Regions from separate parts of the Ruegeria sp. HKCCD7181 genome, predicted to be linked through region 1. Evidence: riboswitches for the same ligand, from Rfam matches in the RefSeq annotation. Region 1 holds a riboswitch; each other region holds the start of a gene.
What was found. Region 1 has a riboswitch for cobalamin ahead of AC2TCY_RS06420 (DUF1636 family protein). Riboswitches for the same ligand answer to the same signal wherever they lie in the genome.

Region 1 (9,766 bases):
CCAACATTCCGTCGGATTCGTACAGGAATTGCTGATCTTTTTGCTCCAGCCGTACGCGTTCGACTTTGTCCGCCGAACGGAACCTTTCGTTCAGTTTGGACCCGTTCCGCAGGTTGCGCAGCTCGACCTGAGCAAATGCGCCGCCTTTTCCGGGCTTTACATGGTCTACCTTGACCGCTGCCCAAAGCCCGTCGTTATGCTCAAGCACATTGCCAGGGCGAATTTCATTCCCATTTATCTTGGGCATTACATAAATCCTTCACAAACGGTTGATGCGTCAGTTGTCGCCCCTATATCTGGCGGGACCACACCTGACAAGACAACGACACCTAGTGCTGCACTTGCAGCAAGCTATGCAAATGACGCAACGCAACTATGCATTTTAGGTGTATCCGAATCATAACTAATAGGTCATAAGGACCGTCACGCCGAAAATTGCAAGAGCAAGAAAAACAAGGAAGACGAGATGAGAGATTTCGTTGACGGCACTGCCTTTAACAATGAGCAAGGCAATCGTGCTCGGAAACTTTTTGCGGCCGTTGTGTTGGCTGCGCTGGATGATGCCATCGCCGATGACAAGAAGTACGGCAATGGCCCGGAACAGATCGCCCGTTGGGCACGGTCGCGTGATGGTCGCGAAGTACTGTCATGCGCAGGTATCGACCCGAATGAGCGGGTCGTTGGTGGTTTGATGGAGTTCGTTGGTCGCGGCGTGCGTACCTCGGTGGCTCTGTCGCGTGAGGAAAGTGAGCGTCGCAATGCCGCTCAGCAAGCGGAAGCCGCCTGATTCAAGGCGACGTTCTTTGGAAAAAACGCGCTCCAGGGATCGGAGCGCGTTTTTCTTTTGGCCGGTCAAGTTTCAGAAGAACAACACCCACTGCCGCGCCACCCAGAACTCGGCCGCGAGCCGGACGGCAAAGAATACCTTGGCCCAATCTGCGATACCGCGCCGCCATAAGATTATGAATTATGCCACGCAAGCCAAGACGCCCAACAAGGCAACCCAAGGCGCATAGTGAGCACTGTCCCAGTAGCTGACCGGGCTGTGAAAAACCCAGTCACTGAACGGCCAGACTTGCGGCCGACCATCACTTGCATGCAACGGAAAGCCCATCGCCAGATGCAGCAGCCCTGCCCCCGCGCCTGCGATCAAGGTGCGGCATGCGCATAACCACCCAAATCCAAGCGCAAGCCCCCACAGAAAAAAAGAGTTGTCGACGGCAAAAACTGCCTGCCAGGCCGGAGAATAATAGAGTTCGTCAAAAACCACCTTGTCAGGGGTTCCCAGGATGAAAATGGATACACCTGCCATCAAATAAAGTGACAGATCAGGCAACAATGCCCCGAACAAAGCCGCAGCCAATACAGGACCTCTGGCCGGGCGGGCAAAGACGGCGGCACCGATCAAAAGATGCGCGGGCGTATTCATCAGGGGCTTTTCCTTTACGCGCAAATCGGGTCATCTGCGCGTCAACATAGGAGACAGGCCATGGTTCGGTCCATCATGATTCAGGGCACCGGCAGCAATGTCGGAAAATCGGTTTTGGTGGCCGGGCTTGCACGCGCCTACACGCGACGTGGCTTACGCGTTGCACCGTTCAAACCGCAGAACATGTCGAATAATGCCGCCGTCACGGAAAACGGAGGTGAAATCGGGCGTGCCCAAGCCTTGCAGGCACGCGCGGCAAATCGCCCGACTCATACGGACATGAACCCGATACTGCTAAAGCCGGAAACTGACACCGGCGCGCAGATCATCGTGCAAGGGCAGCGCGCAGGCACGATGAAGGCTGGCGACTATCGCAAGGACAAATCCAAGCTGCTGGGTGCGGCACTTGAGAGTTTTGACAGGCTCTGCGCTGATGCCGATCTGGTGTTGATCGAAGGTGCCGGCAGCCCGGCCGAGACCAACCTGCGTAAAGGCGACATCGCCAATATGGGTTTTGCTTGCGCTGCCGGCGTACCCGTTGTGCTGGTTGGTGACATCCACCGTGGCGGCGTGATCGCCCAGATTGTCGGCACGCAAGCCGTGCTGGATGTAAATGACCTCGAGATGATACGGGGCTTTGCAGTCAATCGGTTCAAGGGCGATGTGTCGTTGTTCGATGAGGGGCGCGACGACATCGCAACGCGGACGGGCTGGCCTTGTATTGGTGTGGTGCCCTGGTTTCAGGATGCTTGGAGGCTGCCCGCAGAGGACATGATGGATATCCGTTCTCATAGCGGAGGAACTTGCAAGGTTGTCGTTCCACAGCTCGAACGGATGGCCAATTTCGATGATCTCGACCCACTGTCAGCCGAGCCCGGCGTTGCGGTCGAAATCGTTCCGGCCGGGCGCGCCCTGCCCGGTGACGCCGATCTGGTTCTCTTGCCAGGCAGCAAATCGACAATCGGTGATCTTGCCTATTTTCGTGCGCAAGGCTGGGATGTGGATTTGTACGCTCATGTACGCCGAGGGGGCCACGTGCTGGGGCTGTGCGGCGGTTATCAGATGCTAGGCAAGACAATCTCGGACCCGGACGGCGTCGACGGGAACCCGGGGTCGGTCGAAGGTCTCGGCCTGCTAGACGTTGAAACGGTCATGGCAGGTGAAAAACAGGTTACTCTTCGCGCGGCCACGGCCCTGCCCGGCGGCGAGCCCGTCAGCGGCTATGAAATCCATATGGGACGCACCGAGGGCGCCGATAGCGCTCGAGCATGGTTGCAGGTCGAAGGCCGCCCTGAAGGCGCGGCTAGCGCAAATGGACGCATACGAGGTAGTTATCTGCACGGGATTTTCGCGTCGGACGCGTTTCGCGCCAGCTATCTGTCAATACTGGGCGTCACGTCGGAAATCGCCTACGAAGACGGCATCGATCAGGTTTTGGACTCACTGGCTGATCATCTGGAGCAGAACTTGGATCTGGATCTTTTGCTTTCGCTGGCCCAAACGCCCAATCGGGCGTGAGGTTCATTCCAGCTTTTGAGCCACCATTGCCCGGTAAATTTCGCGCCGAACCATCTTGCGCAGGTTCCGGGTGATCCGTTCACCCAAAGCGCCTTGCAACTCTTCCCGCACGACCTGCGCTATGAATTCGCGCAGCGCGTCTTCGTCCGGGAATTCGGCGGAAGGCTGCGCACCCTCCTCTTCGGAAGGCTGAGGCATAGCGTTTTCTGAATGACGAATGAACGTCGCAGGTGTCGCCGCACCTGTGGAATCAGCGCTTTCTTGTGACTCTGATTCCGGCTTGTCAAAGCCTCCATGAACGGACCAGTTCACGGACCGTGTCCGGGTGCCTGAATAAGCATCATTGCTTTCGCCGTCGGGTTCCCACTGATCTTCGGTTCGGGCTATAGCCGCTTCCAGCGCTTCGATCTTTGCGCTGAGACTGCCTGCCAAATCTCGTTTGGCACCACCGACCTCCGGTTCAACGTCTTCATCCTGTGGGACGGGTTGTACGTTTTTCGCGGCCTTGCTGGGCGATACAGTGCTCTCGGCCTGAACAGCATCGCAGGGCTCAAGACGCATGGGTTCTACAGGGCTTTCTGGCGCGTTTGCCGCACCGAGCTGCCGCGCGGAATCAGCACTATCCTCGCGTCTCAGCTTTAACGGTGAGGGTTTATCCCCGAGCAATGGCTCGTCACCGACACGCAAGGCATCGGTCAGAACCAGTCTGCCGGGTTTTGGCGCCGGTGGCGTCGGAATAAAAATAAACTCCGATTCTTCACGCCCATCTTCGTTGACCAAACGTTTGATCGAAGACAGAACGTCCTCAGCATCTGTATTGACGAGACTATCTGACATTTTTTTCTACCGCTCTCAGCCTTGGCACAAGTGTAGCCAATCCTGTCAAAGCTAACAACCGGTAGTAATGCTACTTAGTCGCGACGCAAGGCCTTGAGCACCCGATCCAGATCGCGGCTCTGCTTGCTGACCTGGGACGGAGCCTTTTTAACAAGGTTGTAATACAGTGTCGGGTCATAGATTTGCACCGCAAGCCCCAGACGTTCCGCTGTCAGCAAACCTTGCGCCTGCAACAGTTCATAGGCTGCCCGAGACCGCTCGGTCCGCGATGCCACTTCGGCCAACTGTGCATCCAGCAAATCCTGCTGAGCATTCAGAACATCCAGCGTGGTTCGTGCACCCAAAGTCGCTTCTTCCCGAATACCGTCAAAGGCGACCTGCGACGCCCGAACCCGTTCCGTCGAAGCCCTCAGGCTGGCGGTAGCGGCTTGGTAAGCGGCATAACGATCGGCCACCCCTTGAGTTATATTCTTCTGAACATTCAAAAGATTTGCGCGGGATGCATCGCGTGTTGCCATTGCTCGACGCACTGCGGCGGCCAGGCCACCGCCCGAATAAATCGGCTGGTTGAAGTTCAACGAGATCCGCGCGTCGTTAATGTAGTCATCATTGTCGTAGCTTTCGGTGATCCCGGCATCAGCATTCAGACTGACATTGGGGCCCAGATTCGCACGCTGTTGCTGAACGACCAAATCCAGCGCTCGCACCTGATGTTGCGCCGAAAGAATGGCGGGGTGATTGCGCTGCGCTAAGCTGACGGCTTCGCCCTCGGATCGCGGAAGGTTGGGTAAGCTGGGCTGACCTGCGGTCCGCCCCGGTGTTTTGCCGACCGCATTTACATATTCTGCCTGTGCGATACTCAGATTACCGCGTGCCACAGCCAAATCCGCTTGCGAGCTGGCCAGCTGGGCTTCGGACAACGCCACGTCTGTACGTGTGACTTCGCCAACTTCAAACCGATCCTGAGAAGCCCGGAGTTCCTCCGCGGATACATCCACGTTGTTCAGCCGGATTGCCACGGTTTCTTCCTGCAGCAGCACACCCAAGTAGGCATTTGCCGCGCGGATCAGAACCTGTTGTTCGATATCAAGCAGGGTTTGGCGGGTGGACAGCACAGTTTCCTGCGCCGATTGCTTGCCAAGGACCGAAAAACCACCGTCATAAATCAGTTGGCTGAGCGTAAGGCCGGAAAAGAAGTTCGTTGGCCTGGTTGTTGAAACAACGGTGCCAACTCTCCTCTTGTTGTAATTATCGCTGACCTGAACGGTCCAGTTTATGATCGGGCGCAATGCAGAAAGCGCAATTGCCACATCTTCGTCAGCAGCTCGCAAAAGCGCGCGGTTCTGTTCAAGCAAGCCGCTTGTGTTGTACGCTCCAATGAAAGCATCGGTCAGATTATCGGCCCAAACAGGCCTCCCGGGCAAAACGCTAATCGCCAATCCGGCTGCCACCACAAAGGCTTTGGCCAGCTTACCTCGTGCTGTCCCACGCATCTCAAACCCTCTCAAATTTATTTTTTTACTGCCTCACAGGCACTTTGCGCCCTTACTTTCAAGTAATCAAGGCGCCAAAAAAATCTAATACGGCACTATAGCGAAAATGCACACTCGGCGCAAAATGCAGGCAAGACCGGAGCGCTGGCGTTAAATGAATAGCGCCAGGTGACGCGCCCGCCTGATTTGCGACCAACCCGAACGGTTCCCAACTCGCCCTCCATAAACAGGCATGCGATCCTTCCGTGTTCTTTCAACTGATCCAGCAAGGTGTCGGGCAGACGCTCGACCCCGCCCTGAATCATTATCACATCATAAGGTCCATGCTCGGCGGCGCCCTGATCCAGCGGACCGGTGTGAATGATGGCGTTGTCTACGTCCGATTCCATCAGGACAGTCTGCGCCTCTGACGCCAGGGAATCGTCGTCTTCAACCCCAACCACCAGCTGCGCCATACGGGCTGCAACAGCGGTCGAATACCCAAAGGCCGGAGCGATATCCAACACCATTTCATCGCCGGAGATGTTCAGCACATCCAGCATTTTTGCCAGGGTCCGCGGCTCCAGCAGGCAGCGGCCCTCGCCTAATTCCATCAGGTCTCCGGCATAAGCTGCTTCGCGCTGTGTATCCGGCACAAATTTCTCTCGCTCAACGGATAGCATCGCATCAATTATGGGGAATTTTGTCACGTCCGAGGGACGAATTTGCGTATCAACCATCGTAAGGCGCCGAGCTGCGAAATCTGTCATATGATCGCTCTTCCATATTCCCAAGTCTGACGAGCTTGTGCCACATCCAATTCCCTGCGGCAACGGGCCATGAACTGAATCATGCCGCGGCAAAACTGTGCAGTCGATTTCACCGGCGGAAACACTTGGCAGAACCACTTGGCCATGATGGTTTTGCAACCTACCCTCTGGACGTTCTTTGCGAAAGCTGTTAGAACGCCTATCACACCACGTTAAGTAATTGATTTTACTTGAAAAGGCGAGTTGGCGGAGTGGTGACGCAGCGGATTGCAAATCCGTGTACACCGGTTCGATTCCGGTACTCGCCTCCACTACTTTTCAATGGGTTAGAAGCATTGGCAATTTCTGCCGTAGCGCATTTTACAATCCATTTTACAATTCTATTCACGCATTGCTCTCTTTGGCCTCACTTAGAAGCGTCAAAACGTCGTCAGTTTCACCCGGCGAAACCTGCGCGTAACGCTCAATCATTACCGCAGCAGTGCGTAGAGACCACCCCATGCATCCTGCAATCTGTGAGAGTGATAGACCCGCCGCACAAGCCTCGTGGCTGCCGCGCCACGGGCGTCGTAAAGCCGCAGGCCATATGCCGTCATTGATGCGCACCGCTACAGCGCTCGCAACCGCGCCATTTTCGCATTCAGCTTCTTTGCTGGCCTGCGCGCGTGTGAGATTGCAGGATTGAAGGTTAGTGATGTTTTTGATGGCAACGGTGAACCTCGTGACACAGTTTTTCTTGCGGCGGCACAAACCATGGGTGATGAAGCTGGCACCGTTCTCGTCAGCAAAAGGCTGAGCAAAGCTCTTACTGTCTACGCAAACACCTATCCACGCCACGTTAGCAAACCTGACGCTCCATTGTTCTTCAGTGCAAAGCGTGGCGGGTTCAGCCCTCAGACGATTGTGAATCTGTTTGCCAAATTTTGCGCGGCAGGCATTAAGGGCGCTAGCTCGCATAGCGGACGCAGGCAGTTTTTGACGGAACTTGCGGACAAGGGAGTGAATGTGCGGGTATCCCTCCTGAATCAACCTGCTCAGATTGTGCGGCCGCTACATTCAATACAGCGGCCCACATATGTTGGTCTATGGATTACCGGCATCCGGGCAGAGCATTACACGGTTAATAAGTCACCCTGTTATTCGGGATTACCTCATACCCTGGCTCTTCGGGTTCATCATCCAGCATCTCAGGCGGGAAACCAGGTGCGCGTACGTCCAAACCAGTAACTTCTTCCAATCGTTTGATGATGTTGGGCGACAGTTCCCGTTCACCAAACCGCGCTATTCCATCCTCGAATATCTTGATCATTACCGGATTAATTTCCAACGGCACCCCAGCGCGGTCCGCGACGTCCTGAAATAGGCCAATATCTTTTTTCACAAGGTCCATAGTAAAGGAAATATCGCGCGAACCGTTCAGGATGACCTGGCTTTCCGTTTCGTGCACGAAAGAGGTTCCCGAGGAAATCTTGATCGCCTCATATGTCGTACTCAGGTCCATCCCCGCGGCCTTGGCCGTGACCAGCGCTTCGGCGCAGGTGATGAGGTTGGCAGTGGCCAGATAGTTGGTAAGCACCTTCAGAACTGAGGCCGAACCGAGGTCTCCCGTATGCAGAATGCGCCGACCCATCGTTGTCAGAAATGGCAAAATTTGCTCGAACGTATCGCGATCACAACCCGCGAAGATCGATATATTGCCGGTTGCTGCCCTGTGACACCCTCCAGAAACGGGGCAGTCAACCGCCGCACCGCCACGCGCGATCACTTGGGCACCCAGACGTTTGACTTCGGCTTCGTCGGTTGTGGACATTTCCATCCAGATTTTGCCCGGACCGACTTCGGGTAGCATCTCTTGCATGACCGCATCAGATGCGGCTGGAGAAGGCAAGCAGGTGATGACGGCATCACAGTCGCGCATCAACTGGGCTGGCCCGTCTGCGGCCTTTGCCCCTTTGGCTACAGCACCTGAAACCAGATCCGAGTTCAGGTCATGCACCGTGAGATCGACCCCGTTGCGCAGCAGTGAACCCGAGAGCTTACCACCCACATTCCCCAAGCCGATAAAACCAACTTTCATTTATAAGTACTCCCCATTCGAGTTCAGCAGTTCATGGCACCACATCCATCCACGGCGCGTCATGCCGCCCAGCGACGCCGTCACGTCGCTTTTTACCCCCTTATGCACAAGATGCACGCGACTCGCTTGACAAGGCGCCCGCCCGTACCGCATGTCGCTTCCGTTGGTGTCCATTTTATGGATGAAAAGGGAATGCGTCAGCGGTCTACCGTCAAACGCAGCCGCCCCCGCGACCGTGACCGGAGAGGGTGCCCAATGCCACTGGCCTGCAGGCCGGGAAGGCGGGACATCCGACAGGGTAATCACCCTGACATCTGCAAGCCGGGAGACCTGCCAACACCCGAAGTAGAAACCGGACGGGGTGTTCCGGTGTCGGGTCCATGTCGAGACACGTGGCCCGCATGAGACCCCGTCCCCCACGAGAGGTTTGGGGGGATGAGAGACTTGAACGAGACCGCATCAGTCGAACTGCTGGTCTGCACAACCTGTCGACGCGGTGAGCCGGTCGAAGACGACGCACAGCGACCCGGAGCGCTGTTGCACAAGGCTCTGGCTGGTGTCGAGTGGCCCGAGGGCATCACTTTGAAACCTGTCGAGTGTCTGTCGAACTGCGACCAGGGCTGCTCGATCGTCTTGCGCGGTGGGCCCGCGCGCTGGACTTTTGTCTATGAAAACTTGAACGAAGCCAACGATGTCGAAATCATCGTCGAAGGCGCAACCAAATATCTGGCCACCGAAGATGGCCTGGTGAAGTGGCGCGAACGTCCTGAACATTTCCGCAAGAACTGTGCGGCCCGTATTCCCCCGATTGGAGCCTGATGAATGAGCAACCTCGAAAAACTCCCCGTCACCGTTATCACCGGCTTTCTGGGCTCGGGTAAAACCACCCTGATCCGCCACCTGATGCAGAACCCGCAAGGCAAGCGTCTGGCGGTGGTGGTCAATGAGTTCGGCGATGTTGGCGTCGACGGCGACATCCTGAAATCCTGCGCTATCCCGGACTGCCCGGCGGAAAACATAATGGAACTGGCCAACGGCTGCATCTGCTGTACCGTGGCCGACGATTTCATTCCAACCATCGAGGCCCTGATGGCACTGGAGCCGCGCCCCGATCATATCCTGATCGAAACCTCTGGGCTGGCGCTGCCGAAACCGCTGCTGAAAGCGTTCGACTGGCCCGATATCCGCTCGAAAATTACCGTGGATGGTGTAATCGCCCTGGCCGATGCCGAAGCTGTTGCAGCCGGTCGCTTTGCGCCGAATGTCGAAGCTGTAGACGCCCAGCGCTTGGCCGACGACTCGATCGATCACGAAACACCCCTCTCCGAAGTGTTCGAGGATCAGATTTCCTGCGCAGATATCATTCTGCTGACAAAACCAGATCTTGCGGGCCCCGAAGGCGTAGCCAAAGCCAAAGAGATCATTGCCGCCGAGGCCCCTCGCCCTCTGCCGGTTGTCGAGGTTGCCGAAGGTGCCGTGGATGTCCGGGTTGTACTGGGGCTTGAGGCGGCCGCTGAGGATGACATGGACGCTCGTCCGTCGCATCACGACGATCATGATGACCATGAACACGACGATTTCGAAAGCATCGTGGTTGAACTGCCCGAACAAACCGATCCCGCCAATCTGGTTGCCAATATCGAGCGTCTTGCCAATGAACTGA
Region 2 (9,766 bases), on a different contig from region 1:
AGCGCTCTCGCCCGAGCTTTCGGTTTCAATAACGTAGGCGGCTTCGGCACCATGCCCACCCACATAATAGAGGACATCACCCCCCCACTTGGCGAGAAGAAGCACCAGGAAGGTGCCAAACAGGCCGGCGGCGGCCTTGGTAACTGTCATCGTGTCGAACATTGATCGCGAGTCCATTTCAGCTGTCTGCGGGGTGTCTAAGGCTTCCCCTTGCAAGAGGCAAGGTATAGACACCGCGACTAATCGCCCAAATCAAGAACTTGTTGCACGGAAACGACCAAATGACCAAACGCATCGCATTTCAGGGAGAACCCGGCGCTTACAGCCACGAAGCCTGCCGCAATGCACGGCCCGACATGGACGCCCTGCCCTGCCGCACGTTCGAAGACGTGATCGAATCGGTGCGCTCGGGCGCGGCAGACCTGGCAATGCTTCCGGTAGAAAACACCACCTATGGGCGGGTGGCCGATATTCACAGGCTGCTGCCGCATAGCGGGCTGCACATCATCGACGAAGCTTTTGTCCGCGTGCATATCAACCTTCTGGGCGTGCCCGGCGCAACTTTGACCGACGTGACCGAGGCACATTCCCATCTCGTTCTACTCCCCCAATGCGAAGGCTTTCTGAAAGAGCACGGCATTCGAGGTCGGGTCAGCCCCGACAACGCGCGTGCGGCCCGCGAGGTGGCCGAGGTCGGGGACAAGCACTCGGCCGCGCTCGCCAGCGAGCTTGCCGGTGAAATCTATGGCCTGAATGTGCTGGCGCGCCACATCGAAGATCACGGCGACAATACCACCCGTTTTCTGGTCATGTCGCGCGAGGCTGACGAATCGCGTCGAGGTGAGCATGGAATGATCACCAGCTTTGTGTTTCAGGTCCGCAACATTCCTGCAGCGCTGTACAAGGCGATGGGCGGATTTGCCACCAATGGCATCAATATGACCAAGCTGGAAAGCTACATGCTAGACGGGTCGTTCACGGCCACGCAATTCTACGCGGACATCGTGGGGCATCCCGATGACCGGAATGTCCAACTGGCAATGGACGAATTGGAGCATTTCACGACGAATGTCGAGATTCTGGGCGTCTATCCGGCGGCACAGCCGCGCGGTTGATGCAAAAAATCAGATCGAAAACGACTTAGACACCGATCCTTGCTGTCGTCGATACTCTCTAAAGCCCATGGCCTCGTAATAGGCCAAACCTTCTACATTGGTAGCACCGATTGTCGCGTCGATCGCAGGTAAGTTTTGATCTCGCGCGACGGCCAAAGTAGATTGGAACAAGGCGCGCCCGATACCGTTTCTCGCCGCCGTGGGACAGATATGCGTGCCGATTACGCCCCATCCGACCGGCGCACCGTAGGGATTGTTTTCAACGGCTCGCTTGAGAGATTGAAAACCCAGGATATGCCCAACCGTGTCAACGGCGATTGTACATCGAATTTGGTCGGGGTGGCGGATGTAATGGCCCATAACGAAGTCAACATCGCTGTCCTTCCGCCGTTTTCCCGCTTTGACAAGATTTTGCAGAACCGAAGAAATACCCTCGGCATCGCCATCCTCGGCCGGTCTGAGGTTCAGATCGTTCACGAGTTGCCCCCTGTTTCTGCGCCAGCCAAACTTCACACCCCGTGCAAGTGGCGTTCTTCCAGTTCCCGAGCAAAATCACCCAGGCGCTGCTGAAACTGGCGGCGGAAACGGGACTGTCCCAATTTCAGAGATTGCAGTAGCAACCGGGCCGGCAGAGTTTTTGCGGTCAACGACATATCGATGCTCAGGCGTGTCCTGCGCTGGGAAAGGGCCAGCAGCTCGATGGTTGTTGCGCCGTTCATACCCTTGCTGCCAGCATAAAACCGGATCAAAGCGGGACGGTCGCAATCTGTCATTTCCACAGTGATATGCCGCGGCTTGCCACGTATCGTGAACACGGTTTCCCAGACAGTACCTGCACCTGGCTGAACTGGTCCGCGCGCGCGCTGCACGTCGACACCACGCCGCATTGCCATACGCTCAAACCGCTCGAAGTCGGCAACCATGTCGAACACGATGTCGATCGGAGCTTCAATATCCTCTTGTGCTGAAAACTGCATCTTGGGTTCGGGCCGTCCTTGATTTTAACTCCAGTGTTTCGTCAGTCCAATGTATCCGCAAGCCAGTGCTGCAATAAAAAATGAGCAATTGCACCTTTTCGCGCCGGCAGCAGTCTCGGGTGATCGCCAGCAAAGGCCTGCATCATCTCGGCCTTGCTGACCCACATTGCCTCTTCGATTTCCACCGGGTCGATCTGGATATCGCGCGACAACGCCTCACCCGCACATCCGAACATAAGAGAGGCCGGAAACGGCCAGGGTTGGCTGGACAAATACCGAACAGCACCCACAGGCACACCCGCCTCTTCCATAACCTCCCGTCGCACGGCAGCCTCGAGCGTTTCGCCCGGCTCAACAAATCCTGCCAGCAACGAGAACATCCCCTCGGGCCAGCCGGGGGAACGCCCCATGAGCACAGAATTGCCGTGCGTGATAAGCATGATGACCACCGGGTCCGTGCGCGGAAAGTGCTGCCCGCCACACTCCGGACAGCTACGCTGCCACCCGCCCTGAGATATTTCGCTGCGGGCCCCGCATCGGGCGCAGAATTTATGCGTTTCGTGCCATCCGATGACGGCTTTGGCTGTCGCGGCCAGTTCCGCATCGCGCGGCGACAGGCGCGCCATGATGCGGCGCAACTCGGCAAAAACGTGACCTTCCGGCAGGTCCGGGTGCTGCTGTTCGGTGCGATCGACAAAATCACCGACGCCGGTCAAGTCCAGCCCTTCCGCCGCCCATCCGGAAATGTCCATCGCAAAAACCGGGGCGTTGCGATCTGTCTGCCCAAGGAAAATAGGAGAGGCGACCACCCCACCTGGACCCTCACGCAACAAATCATGGTTCATTGGAATAAATGACAGCCGATTCAGGTGTTCCCCTTGAACCAGCAGCTTGCCACGCCACAACAAAAGGCAACGCGCGGAGGGGTCTTCCTGTGCTTGTGCCAGCTGCTCTGCATCGCCGCGACGTAGCGCCGCCCGATCCAGACCGGATCCGCCAAATGTCACTTGCTCCGCGTGTTTCATTCCTGCCTTCCCTGCCTGTCGGCAAAGGGCTGCCACGTCTTTGTCTTAGGCGCAACGTGTTTTCAACGCGCGGCAAAACAGCGCTGCCGTTGAAAGACCGCAAGAATGCCCCGGAATTTGCACGTATTCTACTAGTTGGTGAATTCAACCGTACAACAACATCCCGAAGCTGATAGTTTGACAATTAGTACATCGCCAGATCAGAAACCGTCACCGGTCGCGCATATCCAGATTTTGGCAACAAGCGATCTTCACATGAATCTGACCGGGTTCGATTATTACGCGGATCGCTCAGACCCCCGAATAGGCTTCACGCGGACTGCCAGTCTAATCCGCCTAGCGCGCAAACAGGCCCGGCAGAAGCGCGCGCTCAGCCTATTGTTCGACAACGGAGATTTCCTTCAGGGAACACCGTTCGGAGATTGGGCCGCCGAAAACGTGACGGAAGATCACCCCATAGCAAGGGCGTTCAACGCGTTGGACTACGACGCGGTAGGACTAGGGAATCATGATTTTAATTTTGGGGTTCGACTGATTGACCGGATTGCCGACCAAATCTCGTGCCCGTTGGTCAGCAGCAACCTCAGACGCACATCACCTGCCCAAAACCCTCGGAAAAGCGTGGTGTTGCATCGTTTCGTTCAATGGAACGGCGCCGATTTGCCAATCCGCATCGGCGTGCTGTCTGTCCTGCCCCCTCAGACCACTCAATGGGAAGCGCACCGGCTGGAGGGGAAGGTCGAGATCGACGACATTCTCGACGCTGCTAAAGAAACTGCCAACGCGTTGCGTCGACAGGGCTGCGATATCATCGTCGCGCTGGCTCATTCAGGGTTGCGCGAAACGCAGGCTAATGCGGGGTTGGAAAACGCGGTCGTTCCGCTAGCCGCCTTGAAAGAAATCGACGTCATAATCGCCGGCCACACTCACCTGACGCTGCCGGGAAAATCGCATGCCAACATCGCTCATGTCGACGGCACCAAAGGGTTGGTGCATGGCAAACCCACGGTTATGCCAGGGTTTGCCGGTTCCCATCTGGGTGTCATCAACCTGATGCTGGAACCCGACGGCGCTGAAAGCTGGCGTATCGTCAAAGCCAAAGCCGAGCTGCAGTCCGCCTACCCCGCCAATCATGCCGACCCTGTGCCGGAAGATCCTGAGATGATGCGCCTGTTCGCTGCGGGTCATACGGCAACCCGCATCCGCGTCGCAGAACCCGTTGGGAGCATCTCTGCCCCGGCTCACAGTTATTTCAGTTTTTGCGCCCCTGATCGCGGACTTGCGCTGCTGGCGGCCGCTCAGGCGGCTGCGGTTCGGCCAATTCTGGCAGGGACAAGCTTGGAATCCCTTCCGCTCATATCAGTTTCGGCGCCTGCCAAATTCGGCGGTCGTGCAGGGCCGAGATATTACACCGACGTCCCGGCAGGCGAGATTTCAATGCGACATGTGGCTGACATCCACATTTTTCCTAACGAAGTGCGGGCCGTGGTAGTAACGGGTGCTCAGGTCCGGGAATGGCTCGAAATGTCAGCCGGGCTGTACAATCAAGTCTTGGCGGACCAATGCGACACTTTGATAAATCCTGGTCGGGCGGGTCACAATTTTGATGTGCTTCACGGGCTGAACTATCAGATCGACCTGTCCCAGCCGCCCCGGTATGCAGCCGCCGGCGGTGTGGCCGATCTCTCCGCCTCACGCATCCGCAATCTGACATTGGAAGGCCGTCCTGTCACCGACAGCCAGAGATTTGTCGCCGCGCTAAACAATTACCGGGCAAATGGCGGCGGGAACTTTCCAATGGCCGGACAGATGCAGCCGATCAAATTGCCGACTCTGCTTATTCAGGACATTCTGCGGGATTACCTAGCCGGAAAGCTGCCGAGCGATCCTTTGGAGCGCACGCCAAACCCGTTCAGCCTCTCCCCGCTTGGTGGAGCCAGTGCCATGCTGGAGACCGGCCCAGGTGCCGAGGCGCATCTTGACGAATTGTCTGCTTATACTCCTCATATACATGGCTTGAACTCTGCGGGATTTCTCCAGATTGAACTGACGCTCTGACGGGTTGTCATTTCCGCTTCACACACCTATATCCATCATCGAGAGGTTGGCGCGGGCGAGCGCCTCGCCAACCTGGTCAGGTCCGGAAGGAAGCAGCCACAACGAGCCCCGCTTGGGTCGATGTCCAACCTCTCACTTAGTGCCTGAAAAGGTGCCAACCTGAACCCCACAGCCGCAGGAGGGCTTTTATGATTGTAGCAATGGCCCTTCAGGCAACGCGGTTCTGATCTTAGCCATCATCCCGACTGCCTGAACACATTGCCAGTGGATACGCGCCCGCCATCCGCAAGGCTTGTTGATTCTGAACACAGGCAGACCAATGTCTCTTACCCTTTCGGACCTTGGATGGTCCTCTCATTTTGCCGCGCAACACGCGGTCGACCCAAAATTGATTCCTCTCCGCGTGACAGCCGTTCACCGTGATCGGTTGATCGGACAATGTTCTGGCGTCGAAATACCATTGCTGACCGGAGATCGCCTGACTGGTGAATTTGCCGTTGGTGACTGGGTGCTTTGCGACCCACAATACCGAGTTAAACGTTTGCTGGACCGTCGCAGCCTGCTAAAACGCCGCGCTGCCGGAACCGGGGTCGACGCGCAATTGATCGCCGCCAATGTGGATGTTCTGTTCATCGTCAGTTCCTGCAACGCGGATTTCAACCTCGCCCGCTTGGAACGCTATCTCGCGCTGGCCCATCAGGCGGGATGTTTCCCAGTCATCGTATTGACCAAAGCGGATACCATCAAAGACCCAGAGCAATATGTGAACCAGGCCCAGGCCACATCTACATTTCTGACCGTCCTGCCGGTGAACGCGCTGGACGCGCAAGACGTACAGCGCGTTCTGGATTGGTGCCCGTCTGGTCAGACGGCTGCTTTGGTCGGCTCTTCCGGCGTAGGTAAAACGACACTCGCAAATGCCATGACCGGATCGCAGGACGCAACTGCTGGCATCCGCGAGGACGATGCGCGCGGTCGGCACACAACGACCGCAAGAGCCCTGCACCGAATGAAAAACGGTGGATGGCTAATCGATACCCCGGGAATGCGCGCGCTGCGGTTACTGGACGCCAAGGAAGGTGTGAACGAGGTCTTTGCAGACATCGTTGAGCTGGCCCAGGAGTGCCGCTTCTCCGATTGCAGACACCACAGCGAACCGGGCTGCGCTGTCCTGTTCGCAATTAATGAAGGTGCTCTGAGTCCTGACCGGCTGGACCGGTGGCGCAAACTGCGGCGAGAGGACATGCGTAATTCCGAATCCGTGGCGCAAGCCCGTGCGCGCGATAAAGCATTCGGAAAAATGGTGCGGAGTGTGACACGCGGAAAGTCTTCGCGCACCGAATTCTGACAGGAGGGGGCGCCAGGTTTTGGCGTCCCTCACCTTTCGATCAAACGGGGCCAGACTGTCGCGTTTTTACGTGAAAAAACACCTATATGGCCAATACCGCTCAGTCCGAAGTCTTGAGGGTCAATCAGGTGACGTTTCGCGTCCGGTCCGTATAGATCGGCCAGTCTCCAAACCGCATCAGGTGGAACCATTTGATCGTCAGTGAACGCGAATAGGTCAACCGGTCCGCTAGCCCGAGACCAATTTGCCATCGGTAGGCTGGTACCAACCTCAGGCACATAGCTTTTTAGTGAGGTGCACCACTTGCGCCATTGCCAGTAGACCTGAGGAGGCAAGTCTGAACCGAAGCCAAGCGCTCTACCTGGCAAATATCCCATCATGCGCACGACCAAAGGCGCGTGGCCGTACCAGAACAATCCGGCAAGCCCGCGGTAAGGCCACGGATGATCCGACAGCGTGACCAAGCCCGAACAGACACAGATCATCCGGTCGATCGCGTCTATATCCGGCTGCACGGGGCCGAGCATTCCGCCAACCGAATGACCGATTGTCCAATGCTGCGAATTTGGGAACCGTCGCCGCATCTCGGCACGGGCAGCGGGCATGTCGACCAAGGCCCAATCTGCCATTGTGACCGCTGAGTCCTTCAATCGCCCCTCAAGGGAATGGCCGAAATCCCGATAATCATATGTCAGGCAGGCCATACCTTGTTCAGCTGCAAGCCATTGGGCGAAATGCTGATAGTAGTCTCGCGGCACCCCGGTTGCGCTGTTCAGAACAACGACTGTCTGCGGTTCGGACACCGGCAGGTACAAGCGGCCCGACAGCATTGCCGCCGCCGAAGGGAACCGAATATTCTCGGTAAGAACCGTTTGCCGAGCGTCTAACATCTCTTCTCCAGTCGCAACTGAACCGATCAGTTCACCTCCTCAATCGGCCCTATCTGTCGTTTCGAGTCAAGGCAGGACTTGGTTGACCAAACGTCCACTTGCCGTGCCGAAGCAATGGAGCGAGCAAATGAATGTCCAATCTGCTTGACTCGGTCACACCGCAACCGCTAGCGATTGCGTGATGGTTTCCGCGCCCTCCAACAAGGGCCGGGATGAAAAGGGAACACGGTGCGGTCCAACCCGGTTGACCCGGTACGGACTAATTCCGCGACTGCCCCCGCAACTGTAAGCGGCGAGCGATGCCAAAACACCACTGACCGAAAGGTTGGGAAGGTCGGCAAAGCAACGACCCGCAAGTCAGGAGACCTGCCATCGGAAACTAAAACCGAAACTCGGGCGGGGTGTCCGGGCAGGGTTTGGCAGCTCTGAGGCTTCCTTTCCTTATCTCTCACCCTTCGTCCCGCGCGCGGAGGGCGCAGCATGATCTGGAAGACTGACACACATCAATTCACCGCGACTATTTGCCAGCACACGGGCAAAACCTGCCCCGCACTTGCCCGTATGGCACGTGCAATGGTGCAGGCCGTAGCGACCGCAGGTCCTGCGACCACGCGCGAGTTCGAAATCGAGGGCAACACCGACCTGACGCATTGCCTAAAGGGATGCACCGCCCGCTTTCGCGCCCGGCCTGATCAGGTGCGGGTCTATTGCGGCGCAGACCCCGAGATCGGTTCTGACACGTTGGACGACTATGCCGAGCTGATGTTTGGCACGGAAATTACGTCCCTTCCTTCTCAGGCGATCAGCAGCCCGCCTTGCGCGTTGCTGGAGGCCGTAGCGCTTGCGCCAAGCCAACCGGCTCGGGCCGAGTCTTTCGCGGCAGTTTGACCTATTTCAAAGAATGCGCGCGGGCCTTTCCCATGGCCCAGCGCATCTGCCCGTCGGTCTCGACGGCGCAGGGGCGAATTTCACGGAGCCGGGACAAAGCCGCCTCTGATGCTTCACCGCATTCCACCATCAAACGCAAAACCACCATCCCTGACCGACCACATCCACCGCGGCAATGCACCAGAACCCGGCCTTTATTTGACAGAGTCGTCAGAACTCTTGCGCTGACCTCGGCCCATCGCTCGGTTATTTCAGGCGGCGGTGATCCAAAATCCTCGATGGGCAAATGGATCCATTCGATCCCGCGTTCCGTCAGGTCCTGCCCGAAATTCCCCGCACCTTCCTGCCCCATCTCAGCCGCAGTAGTCATTGAGAGTACAACATCCGGTGCCCAGCCTCTGATCACCTTCAGATCGGCCAAATAAAACCCGCCCCGGCCCGGCATAGGTGACAGTGCAAGCGAACCACCGCCGACCTGCAAAGTGTGAACTCCAAACTGCGGCATCGATCCCCCTGATTTGCTGTGCCCGCAAGTTCTATACCGTCGTACCAACATCCAAAACAAAATTCGTTCAGACCTGCGGTGGACGCGGAGGGCAGCGCGCTCTACGCTGCCGCATAACTCGAATCCGCCAGAGCAGACATGACCGACACGCCCAGCCCCGCCTATCAGGTTCTCGCCCGCAAATATCGCCCCGAAACCTTTGCCGACCTGGTTGGCCAGGATGCGATGGTGCGCACGCTGAAAAACGCGTTCGAGGCGGATCGGATCGCACAGGCCTTCATCATGACCGGTATTCGTGGCACCGGTAAAACCACAACGGCGCGAATTATTGCCAAGGGCATGAACTGCATCGGCCCGGACGGAAATGGCGGCCCCACAACTGAACCCTGTGGCCAGTGCGAACACTGCGTAGCGATCATGGAAGGCCGCCATGTCGACGTGATGGAAATGGACGCCGCCAGCCGTACCGGTGTGAATGACATCCGCGAGATCATCGACAGCGTCCGCTACCGTGCCGCCAGTGCGCGCTACAAGATCTATATCATCGACGAAGTTCACATGCTGTCGACCAGCGCCTTTAACGCGCTGCTCAAAACGCTGGAAGAACCCCCGGAACATGTGAAGTTCATCTTTGCAACCACAGAGATTCGCAAGGTCCCGGTAACGGTTCTGTCTCGGTGTCAGCGCTTTGACCTGCGGCGCATCGAACCCGAGGAAATGCTCGGCCTGCTGCGCAAAATAGCTGCGTCGGAAAACGCACAGATCGCCGAAGATGCGCTGGCGCTGATCACCCGCGCCGCTGAAGGATCTGCGCGCGACGCGACCTCGTTGCTGGATCAGGCCATTTCACACGGCGCAGGCGAGACCAGTGCCGATCAGGTACGCGCCATGCTGGGATTGGCGGATCGGGGCCGGGTGCTGGATTTGATGGACATGATCCTGCGCGGAGATGCGGCTGGA
Region 3 (9,766 bases), on a different contig from region 1:
ACATAGAAAATCTGGTCCGCGCTCGCGTAATCAGCCATTTTCAGACAATTGATGTCATCGGCATTCAACACCGCTGTATCAGTGGCGCTTTCCACGACGACACGTTTGACCACCGCCAGTTCTTCAACCGTGTTGATGCCACCCAATCCCAGATGGTCCGCCGAAACATTCAGGCAAGCCGCCACGTTCGAGCGTTGGTAGCCCAGCCCGGAGCGCACTAACCCGCCGCGGGCGGTTTCCATCACGGCAAAATCAACCATAGGGTCACGCAGGACGATTTGCGCCGATTTCGGGCCGGTCATGTCACCCTTGACGCTCAGCTTGCCATCAACGTAGACGCCATCAGTCGAGGTCATGCCGACTGTTTTGCTGCTGGTCTTCATGATGTGGCCAAGCATCCGCGAAGTGGTCGTCTTGCCGTTGGTGCCTGTGATTGCGGCGATTGGAATACGGGTCTGTTCATTGCCGGGGAACAGCATGTCGATCACTTTGCCTGCCACGTCACGCGGTTGCCCTTCCGAGGGTGCAACGTGCATACGGAAACCGGGCGCAGCGTTCACTTCGACAATTGCTCCTCCGATGTCCTTATAAGACTTGGTAATGTCGTCGATCAGGAAATCAACGCCACCCACGTCCAGACCGACCGCCATGATTGCGCGTTCTGCCATGTCGCGATTGTCTGGATGGACAACATCAGTCAGGTCGATGGCGGTGCCGCCCGTAGACAGGTTTGCCGTGGACCGCAGATAGAAAACCTCGCCGTCGGGCAGAACTGTTTCTTCTGTTACGCCCACGCTTTCCATCAGGCGTCTGGCTTGATTGTCGATTTCCAGCATGGTCAGCACTTTTTCGTGCCCGATACCTCTGCGTGGGTCCTGATTTACGATATCGACAAGCTCGGCGATCGTATGCTTGCCGTCGCCAACTACGTGGCCCGGAACGCGCTTGGCGACCGCAACCAGCTTGTTATCCACCACCAGCATCCGATGGTCGAACCCGGTTATGAAACTCTCAACCAGAATGGCACGGCTGCGGGAATGCTCCTTGGCTTCGGCAAAACCGGCCTCAACCTCTTCGTCTGTATTCAGATTGATCGAAACGCCACGCCCGTGATTGGCGTTTAGCGGTTTCACTACGACCGGATGCCCGATCCGTTCAGCCGCACGAATGGCCTCACGCGCAGAATAAACCATGCGCTGCTGCGGCACGGGCAGGCCGAGATCGTTCAGCAGATTGTGGGTGTCTTCCTTGTCACAAGAGATTTCAACCGAGATATGTTTGGTTTCCGACGTGATCGTCGCCTGAATGCGTTTCTGAAATTTGCCATGCCCGAATTGCACCAACGAGCCTTCATTCAAGCGAATCCAAGGAATGTCGCGTTCTTCAGCTGCTTTGACCAATGACCCTGTTGAAGGGCCGAATTCCTTGCGCTGCGCGCGCAGGACAAAACTGCGCAGTTCCTCCTCCCAGTCGAATTCACCGTCGAAATCGTAGTCAACCTGATCCTTCAAGCCCTGCGGCAACAGATGCATCAGCAACCGAAGCGCCAGTTTGCCGGCAGCTAATCCCACATCGCGCTGGCGATATTCATAAACCATATTGTATTGGCCCGGCTCACCGGTGCCCCGGGTTCGGCCAAAGGTAACATCCGAGCCGGCCACATTCTGTACTTCGAGGGCACAATGCTCCAGCACATGACCTAGCCACGTGCCTTCGTCCTCGCGCAGACGGCGGATAAATCCGCCCGGCTCCCGATAGGAGCATCCATGCTCAGCCAATCCAGGAAGCGCAGCGATGAGCGCATCTATGAATTCCGGACCAATTCGGGCCGAGGGCCACTCTTCCAATATTCCCAGATCAATGACGTGTCGTATAACCGGAAAGCTTGCCCAGACATTCGGACCGACGAAGACATTGGTTGAGACTATTTTCATGTAGCTCCTCGCTTATTAATTTTTCAGTTCCCCCCCCCCGGCGGACTCGTCGCCGGATAAATCCGGCAAAGTGCAGAACGCCACATGCTCATCCGGCGGAAACGCCTGTCGAGCCGTCAGGTCATAACGGCACCCTTCACCCAGAACGTCAAGCCGAAGACCCAAAAGGCTCAGCGCCTCGCCCCGGCGAGCGTCCCACATCGAGGAATGAGTCAACTGACTGGCGTCCACGACCGTGACCGTTCCACTGCCCACAACTTCGAACACGTTGTCGGGGCCGATAAAGGCGGCGGTATCTTCATCAATACCAAGACCAATCAGAAAAGGATTGAAAGATGATGCCGTTAACAGGCGTCCAAGCCGGTTTCGCTGGGTAAAATGTTGGTCGATTATGACCGCGTTTGTCAGCCCCATGCCAGGTGCCAGCGTAATATTGCCTTCGGCCGGAGCCGAGTTGCTGCTGCCGCCGGCCACCATATGCTCGGACATGATCGAGGCACCCGCCGACGTTCCGGCGACCGGTACACCGGCTGCGTTCTGGCGGCGGATTTTCTGCGCTACGAGCGTGCCGCCCAGAATCGCCGAAAGTCGTAACTGATTGCCGCCCGTCATGAAAATACCGGTCGCCCGGTCCAGCATCCCGGCAAAATCAGGATTGTCGCAATCGGCCCGTCGCGAGATGGGCAAGAACTCGACTTTGCCCGCGCCGAGCTCGGAAAAAATGCGGTTATAGTCTGGCCCGGTCTCTTCCAGCATCGAAGCCGTCGGGATCACAACAATATCGGCATCCGCCCCACCCGACAGCTCCACGAACTTGCGGTGAATCTGCATTTCCTTCACGCGGTCTTCACCGCCTCCGATCGGGATGATAAACCCGCGCGGGGTATCTGCATCAACGGGTGCAGGGCACATATCTAATAGACCTTCCGGTGCTGGAGCGTGCAGCCACCGGGACTGCTTGGACGCTAAAACCTGTTCATACATGCCGCGCTAGGCTATCTGGCCATTGCGGACATGCCATTTCCCCCCGGAAGCATCACATGCCGCACGGCAGGGTTTTCGTCAAGAACCACCGGATCGGCACCACTTTCCGCATTCTGACACTCGGAATGGAATGTTTCCTGTAGTTCGACATTTGCATCGATCCCGCCAAAGTCATGTTGCATCTTCATGCGATTGCGCAATCGCAACGCGCTATGAGCTTCCCTGAGCGGAGGACCCGAACGCGTAGAGCCATCCAATGCCGGAAAAAGCATCGATAAAGTCAGCAGCGGTCTGCAATGAGACTTGCAATCGATAACGCCTCAAAATCCAAAAGAGGCGTAGTGGCTAACAGAGGGTCTTTGGCAAGCAATAGTCTCTCCTCGAATCGTTTAGGAGAGATAGGTAATTGTTCCAGCGACTTTAGGATCAATAGTTTTTTAGGTTTTTTAAACTGTGCTTGGAAGTCAGGCACCTATTTCATCGTGGTTAGTCAGACACTCGGAATGGTCCCGCAAGACCTCGAGAACACGACACTCGGCAGTGTTCCCGCCGCTACACTCGTGGACCATACGTTTCAGTTCGGTGCGTAGCGCTTCGAGGCGCTCCAGTCTTTGCTCAACCTGCTTCAGCTGTCGACGCGCAATACTGTCGGCTTCGTCGCACGGACGATTTGGTTCGTCGGACAGATCCAGTAGTTCGCGGATCGCCTCAAGCGAAAAGCCCAGCTGACGTGCATGCCGGATAAATGCCAGACGGTCCAGATCGGTATTGCTATAACGCCGCTGGCCGCCTTCGGTTCTTCCCGGCTCGGGCATCAGTCCGATCTGCTCGTAATAGCGTATCGTCTGTACCTTGGTCCCTGTCTTTTTCCCAAGGGTGCCAATTGTGAGCAAGTGCGCCTCCATTCAAAGTTACAGCTTCTGTAGGATTTATGGCAAATACCCGCAAGGGAAACGGACTAACGAAAAACCCTTGATCTCCCGACACATTTCCGGTCGCAATAGGATCCTGCATCGTTGGTAGCCAGCCGAGTCTTGTCAATCTGGCGGCCCTCGCACTGTTTTCCCATTTTCATCGACCGTGAACTAACGTGTTTTGGGCGGTTTGAGCACCAGCCACGTGAGCATCCGTCAGTTCAGCCAGACCATTGCCAGTTTTTAAGAGCCGCAGGGCATTGGCAACGACAAGCAGGGAAACACCGACATCTGCAGCAATGGCGCCCCACATCGATGCCACACCAAACCCGGCCAGCACAACAAACAACGCCTTTGTCGCCAGTGAAAACCCGATGTTCTGCCGAATGACCGCCATGGTTCGACGAGAATGGTCAATGAGCCATGGAACTTTGCCAATGTCGTCTGTCATTAAAGCAATGTCCGCCGTTTCAATCGCCGCGTCAGAGCCAATTGCTCCCATGGCGATGGCATAGTGCGACCGCGCCATTGCCGGTGCATCGTTTACACCGTCACCGATCATGGCAACCATCTCATGGCGTGCAGCCAGCCCTTCAATCGCCATAACCTTATCTTCGGGCAAAAGCTCGGCGCGCACTTCATCGATACCGACCTCTGCCGCTACCGCCAGCGCTGTGCGCTCGTTATCGCCTGTAAGCATGATGATTGACGTCACGCCCCGTGCATGAAGCTGCGCCACGATGCCTCTGACCTCGGGTCGAATTCGGTCTCGTATCTCTAGGATGCCGACGATCCCAGCCTCATCGCCAACAACTACAAGCGTGCTACCGGCGCTTTCCAAACGGTGACGCAGATCTGATGGGATTTCGTGGCCATGTCCTTTTTCGATAGCAAAACGATCGGAGCCGAGCCAAATTGAAAGGCCATCCAAACGGCCTTCGAGGCCTCGGCCGGGCACAGTGCGGGTGTCATCTGCCGCGGACACGGAAATACCTTCTACCTCGGCTCTTGTCAGGATGGCGCGTGCCAGCGGATGCGAGGACCGCACCTCGAGGCTGGCCGCTCTGCTCAGCAAGTCAACCTCGGACGAACCTCCCAAAGGATAGATATGCGCCACTTCGGGTTCGCCCATCGTAATTGTCCCGGTCTTGTCCATTGCCAGAGCCGTAGTGCGGCCGGGCGCTTCGATATAGGCCCCGCCCTTGATCAGCACCCCGACCCGGGCCGATGCGGTCAACGCCGAAACGATGGAAACCGGTGTAGAGATCACCAACGCACACGGACAAGCGATGACCAAAAGAACAAGCGCGTTGTAAAGCCAGAAGCCCCATGATGCTCCCAAGACAAGCGGCGGGATCAGGGCAATGGCAACTGCAAGGATCATAACGATAGGCGTATAGACGCGAGCAAACTTCGTAACCCATTGCTCGACTGGTGCACGGCGGGCTTGCGCATCGCCGACCATGCGGATGATCTTGGCCAGTACGGTGTCAGACGCGGTTTTTGATGCACGCACTTTGAGTGTGCCTTCGCCATTTATGGTGCCGGCATATACCTCGTCGCCTTTCTCCTTGGGGACTGGTGCACTTTCGCCGGTAATCGGAGCCTGATCGACAGCCCCGGTACCGTCGATAACTTCGCCATCAAGCGGAACTCGGTCGCCTCCGCGCACAATGAAGTGTTCGCCGATAGCAACCTCTGCCGCGGGAATTGTCACTTCGCGGCCATCGGGGCGAATAACACGTGCTGTGGGCGGTGCCAGATCCAGAAGCGCTGACACCGCATTGCGCGCACGACCAACGCTCCAGCTTTCCAGGTAGAGCGAAAGCGAAAAGAAGAAGGCAACCGTTGCCGCTTCGAAATATTCGCCAAGACCAATTGCGCCACAGACAGCCACCACCATCAACAGGTTCATGTCAGGCGAGAGCCGTCGCAGTGAAGACCAAGCCTTGGGCGCCACGAGCCAGACACCGAACAGGATTGCGACCGCAAACAAGGCTACCTCGGGCAATGGCATCATTACATCCGCATGCCCCGAGAACAGACCAAATACTCCGCCCATACCAGTCTCGAAGATGTGCCACGTGAATCCCGCTGCCCAAAACCCACCGCTGAGAGCGGTGAACCGCCGCTGGCGGGCAATATGCGCCGCCTGAATCTGGGCTGCATCGTCGTCGTTCCAGGGCTTTGCACTCATCCCAGTGCCAGCGACCAACTGCATGACCTCGTCGTTCGAGATATTGCCGGCACTCTCGAGCAAAGTCATCCGGCCATTGATGACATCAAATACGATATGTTCTGTTCCGCCAACTTTCGGACCCACAACCCGGTTCAGGATTGCCACTTCTTCAGCGCAGTCCAGACCCGAGACTTGAAAACTTCTCCCATTTATAGGCGCTGATCCGGACTGCACGACATCCTCGCCTGCCCCGCCGCCGCAGCACTGTTGGTTCCGGCAAGTATCTTGGACATCAGCACGAGTGTTATCGGGAAGGCTGCTATCGGATGGCATGAATGGACCTCACGACTCTTTGTGGTCTTCAGTAGATAGGACCTGCAGCAACTAGAGGTTCAAGAACAATTTCGATTTTTTTGAACAGCCTCCATTCGCGAGAAAGCCCATCGCGGCTTGCGACTGATCCCGGCGGATGCGACCTTTTTATAAACGAATCAAGATCAAAGACGGACTGTCCGCATGCAGAAACAATTTGCGACCATCATAGTGATGCTTTCAGTCACGGCTGGATGCTCCGCTCAATTGTCCGGAACAGGTGCTTCAACCACCAAGATTGGAAAAATCCCTGAATCGGTTGAGGCGTTGGCCGCACCCGGACAGGATTTGGCGTCCGCGCGTCTTTCGCCGCAGGACAATTGTTTTTGGTACGAACACCGCGGTCCTGTGGAAACAACCCTGTTACCTTTGCGCGCAACTAACGGCGGTCCGATCTGCGTTGCGCGTGAAGCCTGACATTCACGCTGGTCATGGATTGCTGACGCTGCCCTAGTGTTGTTGTCGTTTAAGTCCGCGCGCTAACTCTGTTTTCGGCAGAATACAGGTAAGCCGTCGAGCCGGTTTTAACATTTGGATAGAGATCGTTGATATGGGCCATAATCATGCGGACGCATCCAGAACTCGCGCGACCTCCAATGCTCTTGGGTTGCGGTGTGCCGTGAATCCTTAAGTAAGTATCGCGGTTACCGACGAATAGGTAGAACGCTCGGGAACCAAGTGCATTGTTCGGGCCCGGCTCCATACCATTCCTGTACTGCGCGTATTCCGGATTGCGCTCAATCATCGAAGCCGTTGGCGTCCAATGGGGCCATTTCACCTTTCGGCGGATGTCATAAGTACCAGGTTCGTATAAATCTCCGCGCGCAATGGCAACGCCATAGCGCATCGCCGTACCGCCCTGTTCGATATGGTAAAGGTAGCGTGCAACAGCGTCCACGTGGATGTCACCAGCTACAAGCCCATCATTTGCAACAACCCGACGCGGCAAGAAACGCTCATGCACCCCCCAAGGGTTGGACGTGGCCGGATTGTAACCCGGTGGGGTAACCGCGGCGTCCCAGGCCGCCTTTTGCGAAACGGTTGGCCAGGTATTGGCCACAACCGGGCTGGATACCGAAGCCGAAAACAGTGCAGTGCTCGTCTGGATGAAATGGCGTCTCGTCAGCATTTTCCGATCCTGATCTCCAATCATGGCGGGCTGGCTACTCGCTCCAGCAACCACTGGCGAAGTTTAACGCCTCTGGCGCCCAGAGTATCAAGAGGCTTCCGGCAGCATTTAAAATTTCGGACCGACTATGGGTTAATTTGCACCTATTTTGCCCCTTTAAATTTAGTCGACAACTGAAGCTCTGGCCTCATTGACAGGAGCAATGTGTCCGTTGTAGCCGTTTCTCGTTTACGGTTCCCAGCGGCTAAAATCGAAGGGATTAAAAGGGAATACGGTGCGGCGCATCCAAACGTGTCAAATCCGTAACTGCCCCCGCAACTGTGAGCGGAGAGCGACGCCAAAAGACCACTGACCCCAAACCGGGCCGGGAAGGTTGGTTTAGCAGTAACCCGCGAGTCAGGAGACCTGCCGTTTAACATCGGGCGATGCCCAAACCTTAATTGCCGGCATCAATTGCCGGTGCGACCTGAACAGCCGCCGGGTGAGGCGGCAGGGAGAGAACTTATGCATATCGAACCGGGCATCGTAAACGGTGCCAAAATTGTGCTGTCTTACGCAACTGCCGCCGGGGCTGCCACATACGCCGCCAAGGAGACCTTCAGCACACTGCGGGCAAATGGTCTTGCGTCTTTTGCCATGCGCTCCGCACTCGCCACAATTGGTGTTTTTCTATTTTTCGAGATCCTGCCGCATTTTCCAGTTGGTGTTTCCGAAGTCCATTTCATCCTCGGCTCCACCCTGTTCCTGCTGTTGGGTGCGGCACCGGCGGCGTTTGGCCTAGCAGCCGGGCTTCTGATTCAGGGCGTTTTCTTTGCTCCGTTCGATTTGCCGCAATACTTCATCAACCTGACGACGTTGCTGGTACCCCTGTTCGCGCTACAGGCGCTGGCCAAGCGTATCATCGCGCCGGGTACCGCCTATGTTGATCTGAAGTACAGTCAGGCTTTGGCGCTGAGCAGCGCCTATCAGGGCGGAGTGGTTGCCTGGGTCGCTTTCTGGGCTTTCTATGGCCAGGGGTTCGGCGCTGAGACCATGGCCTCTGTGCTGACTTTCGGTGGTGCTTATATGCTTGTCATCATCATCGAGCCACTGGTTGATCTGGCGGTGCTGGCAGCGGCCAAAGCTGCTCGCGGACTGAACGGCACAGGCCTTGTGACTCCGCGCCTTTACAACGCTGCTCAAGCTTGACCTCAGAAAACGGCGGCGCGGATGCAAGCGCCGTCTAAGGTTGTGTATTCAACTCCCGTAGTGGTTGGGCACAACCTTTACCTCGATGCGCTAATACTGCGGCTTCGATAATTCTAGAACCCAAAGCTCACAGCCCTGGAATCTTATCTGTAAGCGTCGGATGAAAACCCCGGAAGTGCTTACACAACCAAGTTCTGGCCGTGACAAGCGGAGATGGCGGATTTAAACCGCTTTTTCCCAGCTACGGCGGTCGAACGAGCGGCTAGCATCGCCATCATCCGGGCGCCAAAATGAGACCTGATCTTCGCTGGGTCACTTCGTGTCGGCGATCGCGACGCCCATCCAGTCGTCCGGCGGAGGCGCATCCAGGAAGGCGGATGCGCGCCTTTTCATGACCGCAGAGGCAAGATCTCCACCACGCTCATTTTCAGCCGCCTCAAATGCAGAGATCGCCTGTTCAAATTTTCTGTTCCGATAGTAGGTTAGCCCCTCTTCATAGAGCTCAATCCAGGTGTGAGACTTGTCGAAACTATCGGCCATCGCGATCAACTCAAAAATAACGAGGCCACCGGAGCGCCCAAAAACAGCCAGGGTGTCCAATTCCCTCGCGATAACCGCGTCGCCCGCCGCCCGCCGGGTTTCCGGGCCAATCAGGATCGATGTGTCATATGCTTTGTTAGCGCCTTCCAAGCGGCTGGCAACGTTCACAACATCACCGATTGCCGTGTAGTTTAGCCGCTGCTCAGAGCCGATGTTTCCGACCAGCGCCTCGCCACTGTTCAGTCCAATGCGCACGCGTAAAGCGCTTCCCGTATCGTCCCTGATATCGGTTTCTGCAACCGCAGCGACGAGATCCAGCGCGGCGCGACAAGCGTTCTCGGCGTGATTGGAATCCTGTCGCGGAGCGCCCCAGAACGCCATGACAGCGTCGCCCATAAACTTGTCGATCGTACCGTTGTTACGAGCGATGGCAGACGAAGCGGCGTCAAAGAAAGGCTCCATCAGTTCTACAATCTGGGGTCCAAGCCTTTCGGACAGACCTGTAAAACCGGCAACGTCACAAAAC

Region 2: another riboswitch for cobalamin. It lies ahead of AC2TCY_RS17845 (hypothetical protein); the one in region 1 lies ahead of AC2TCY_RS06420 (DUF1636 family protein).
Region 3: another riboswitch for cobalamin. It lies ahead of AC2TCY_RS10405 (energy-coupling factor ABC transporter permease); the one in region 1 lies ahead of AC2TCY_RS06420 (DUF1636 family protein).

The regions. Positions count from the first base shown of each region.
Region 1 is NZ_JBWVBC010000002.1:572,052-581,817, forward strand. It holds gene efp (elongation factor P) at 1-247, opposite strand, end outside; gene AC2TCY_RS06375 (DUF6280 family protein) at 467-787, shown strand; gene AC2TCY_RS06380 (cobalamin biosynthesis protein CobQ) at 968-1,429, opposite strand; gene AC2TCY_RS06385 (cobyric acid synthase) at 1,490-2,947, shown strand; gene AC2TCY_RS06390 (hypothetical protein) at 2,951-3,784, opposite strand; gene AC2TCY_RS06395 (TolC family outer membrane protein) at 3,859-5,277, opposite strand; gene AC2TCY_RS06400 (protein-L-isoaspartate O-methyltransferase family protein) at 5,373-6,026, opposite strand; tRNA gene AC2TCY_RS06405 (tRNA-Cys) at 6,264-6,337, shown strand; gene AC2TCY_RS06410 (hypothetical protein) at 6,684-7,253, shown strand; gene AC2TCY_RS06415 (NAD(P)-dependent oxidoreductase) at 7,147-8,103, opposite strand; cobalamin riboswitch at 8,251-8,455, shown strand; gene AC2TCY_RS06420 (DUF1636 family protein) at 8,539-8,922, shown strand; gene cobW (cobalamin biosynthesis protein CobW) at 8,926-9,766, shown strand, end outside.
Region 2 is NZ_JBWVBC010000010.1:41,510-51,275, forward strand. It holds gene AC2TCY_RS17800 (c-type cytochrome) at 1-162, opposite strand, end outside; gene AC2TCY_RS17805 (prephenate dehydratase) at 282-1,115, shown strand; gene AC2TCY_RS17810 (N-acetyltransferase family protein) at 1,125-1,592, opposite strand; gene AC2TCY_RS17815 (SRPBCC family protein) at 1,625-2,092, opposite strand; gene nudC (NAD(+) diphosphatase) at 2,134-3,117, opposite strand; gene AC2TCY_RS17825 (bifunctional 2',3'-cyclic-nucleotide 2'-phosphodiesterase/3'-nucleotidase) at 3,256-5,175, shown strand; RNA gene ffs (signal recognition particle sRNA small type) at 5,215-5,313, shown strand; gene rsgA (ribosome small subunit-dependent GTPase A) at 5,495-6,523, shown strand; gene AC2TCY_RS17840 (alpha/beta hydrolase family protein) at 6,553-7,413, opposite strand; cobalamin riboswitch at 7,579-7,801, shown strand; gene AC2TCY_RS17845 (hypothetical protein) at 7,894-8,301, shown strand; gene AC2TCY_RS17850 (protein-tyrosine phosphatase family protein) at 8,303-8,806, opposite strand; gene AC2TCY_RS17855 (DNA polymerase III subunit gamma/tau) at 8,945-9,766, shown strand, end outside.
Region 3 is NZ_JBWVBC010000004.1:270,442-280,207, reverse strand. It holds gene cphA (cyanophycin synthetase) at 1-1,934, opposite strand, end outside; gene AC2TCY_RS10435 (cyanophycinase) at 1,950-2,846, opposite strand; gene AC2TCY_RS10430 (hypothetical protein) at 2,930-3,106, opposite strand; gene AC2TCY_RS10425 (MerR family transcriptional regulator) at 3,383-3,811, opposite strand; gene AC2TCY_RS10420 (heavy metal translocating P-type ATPase) at 3,990-6,344, opposite strand; gene AC2TCY_RS10415 (hypothetical protein) at 6,528-6,800, shown strand; gene AC2TCY_RS10410 (L,D-transpeptidase) at 6,850-7,512, opposite strand; cobalamin riboswitch at 7,727-7,939, shown strand; gene AC2TCY_RS10405 (energy-coupling factor ABC transporter permease) at 8,017-8,700, shown strand; gene AC2TCY_RS10400 (adenylate/guanylate cyclase domain-containing protein) at 9,013-9,766, opposite strand, start outside.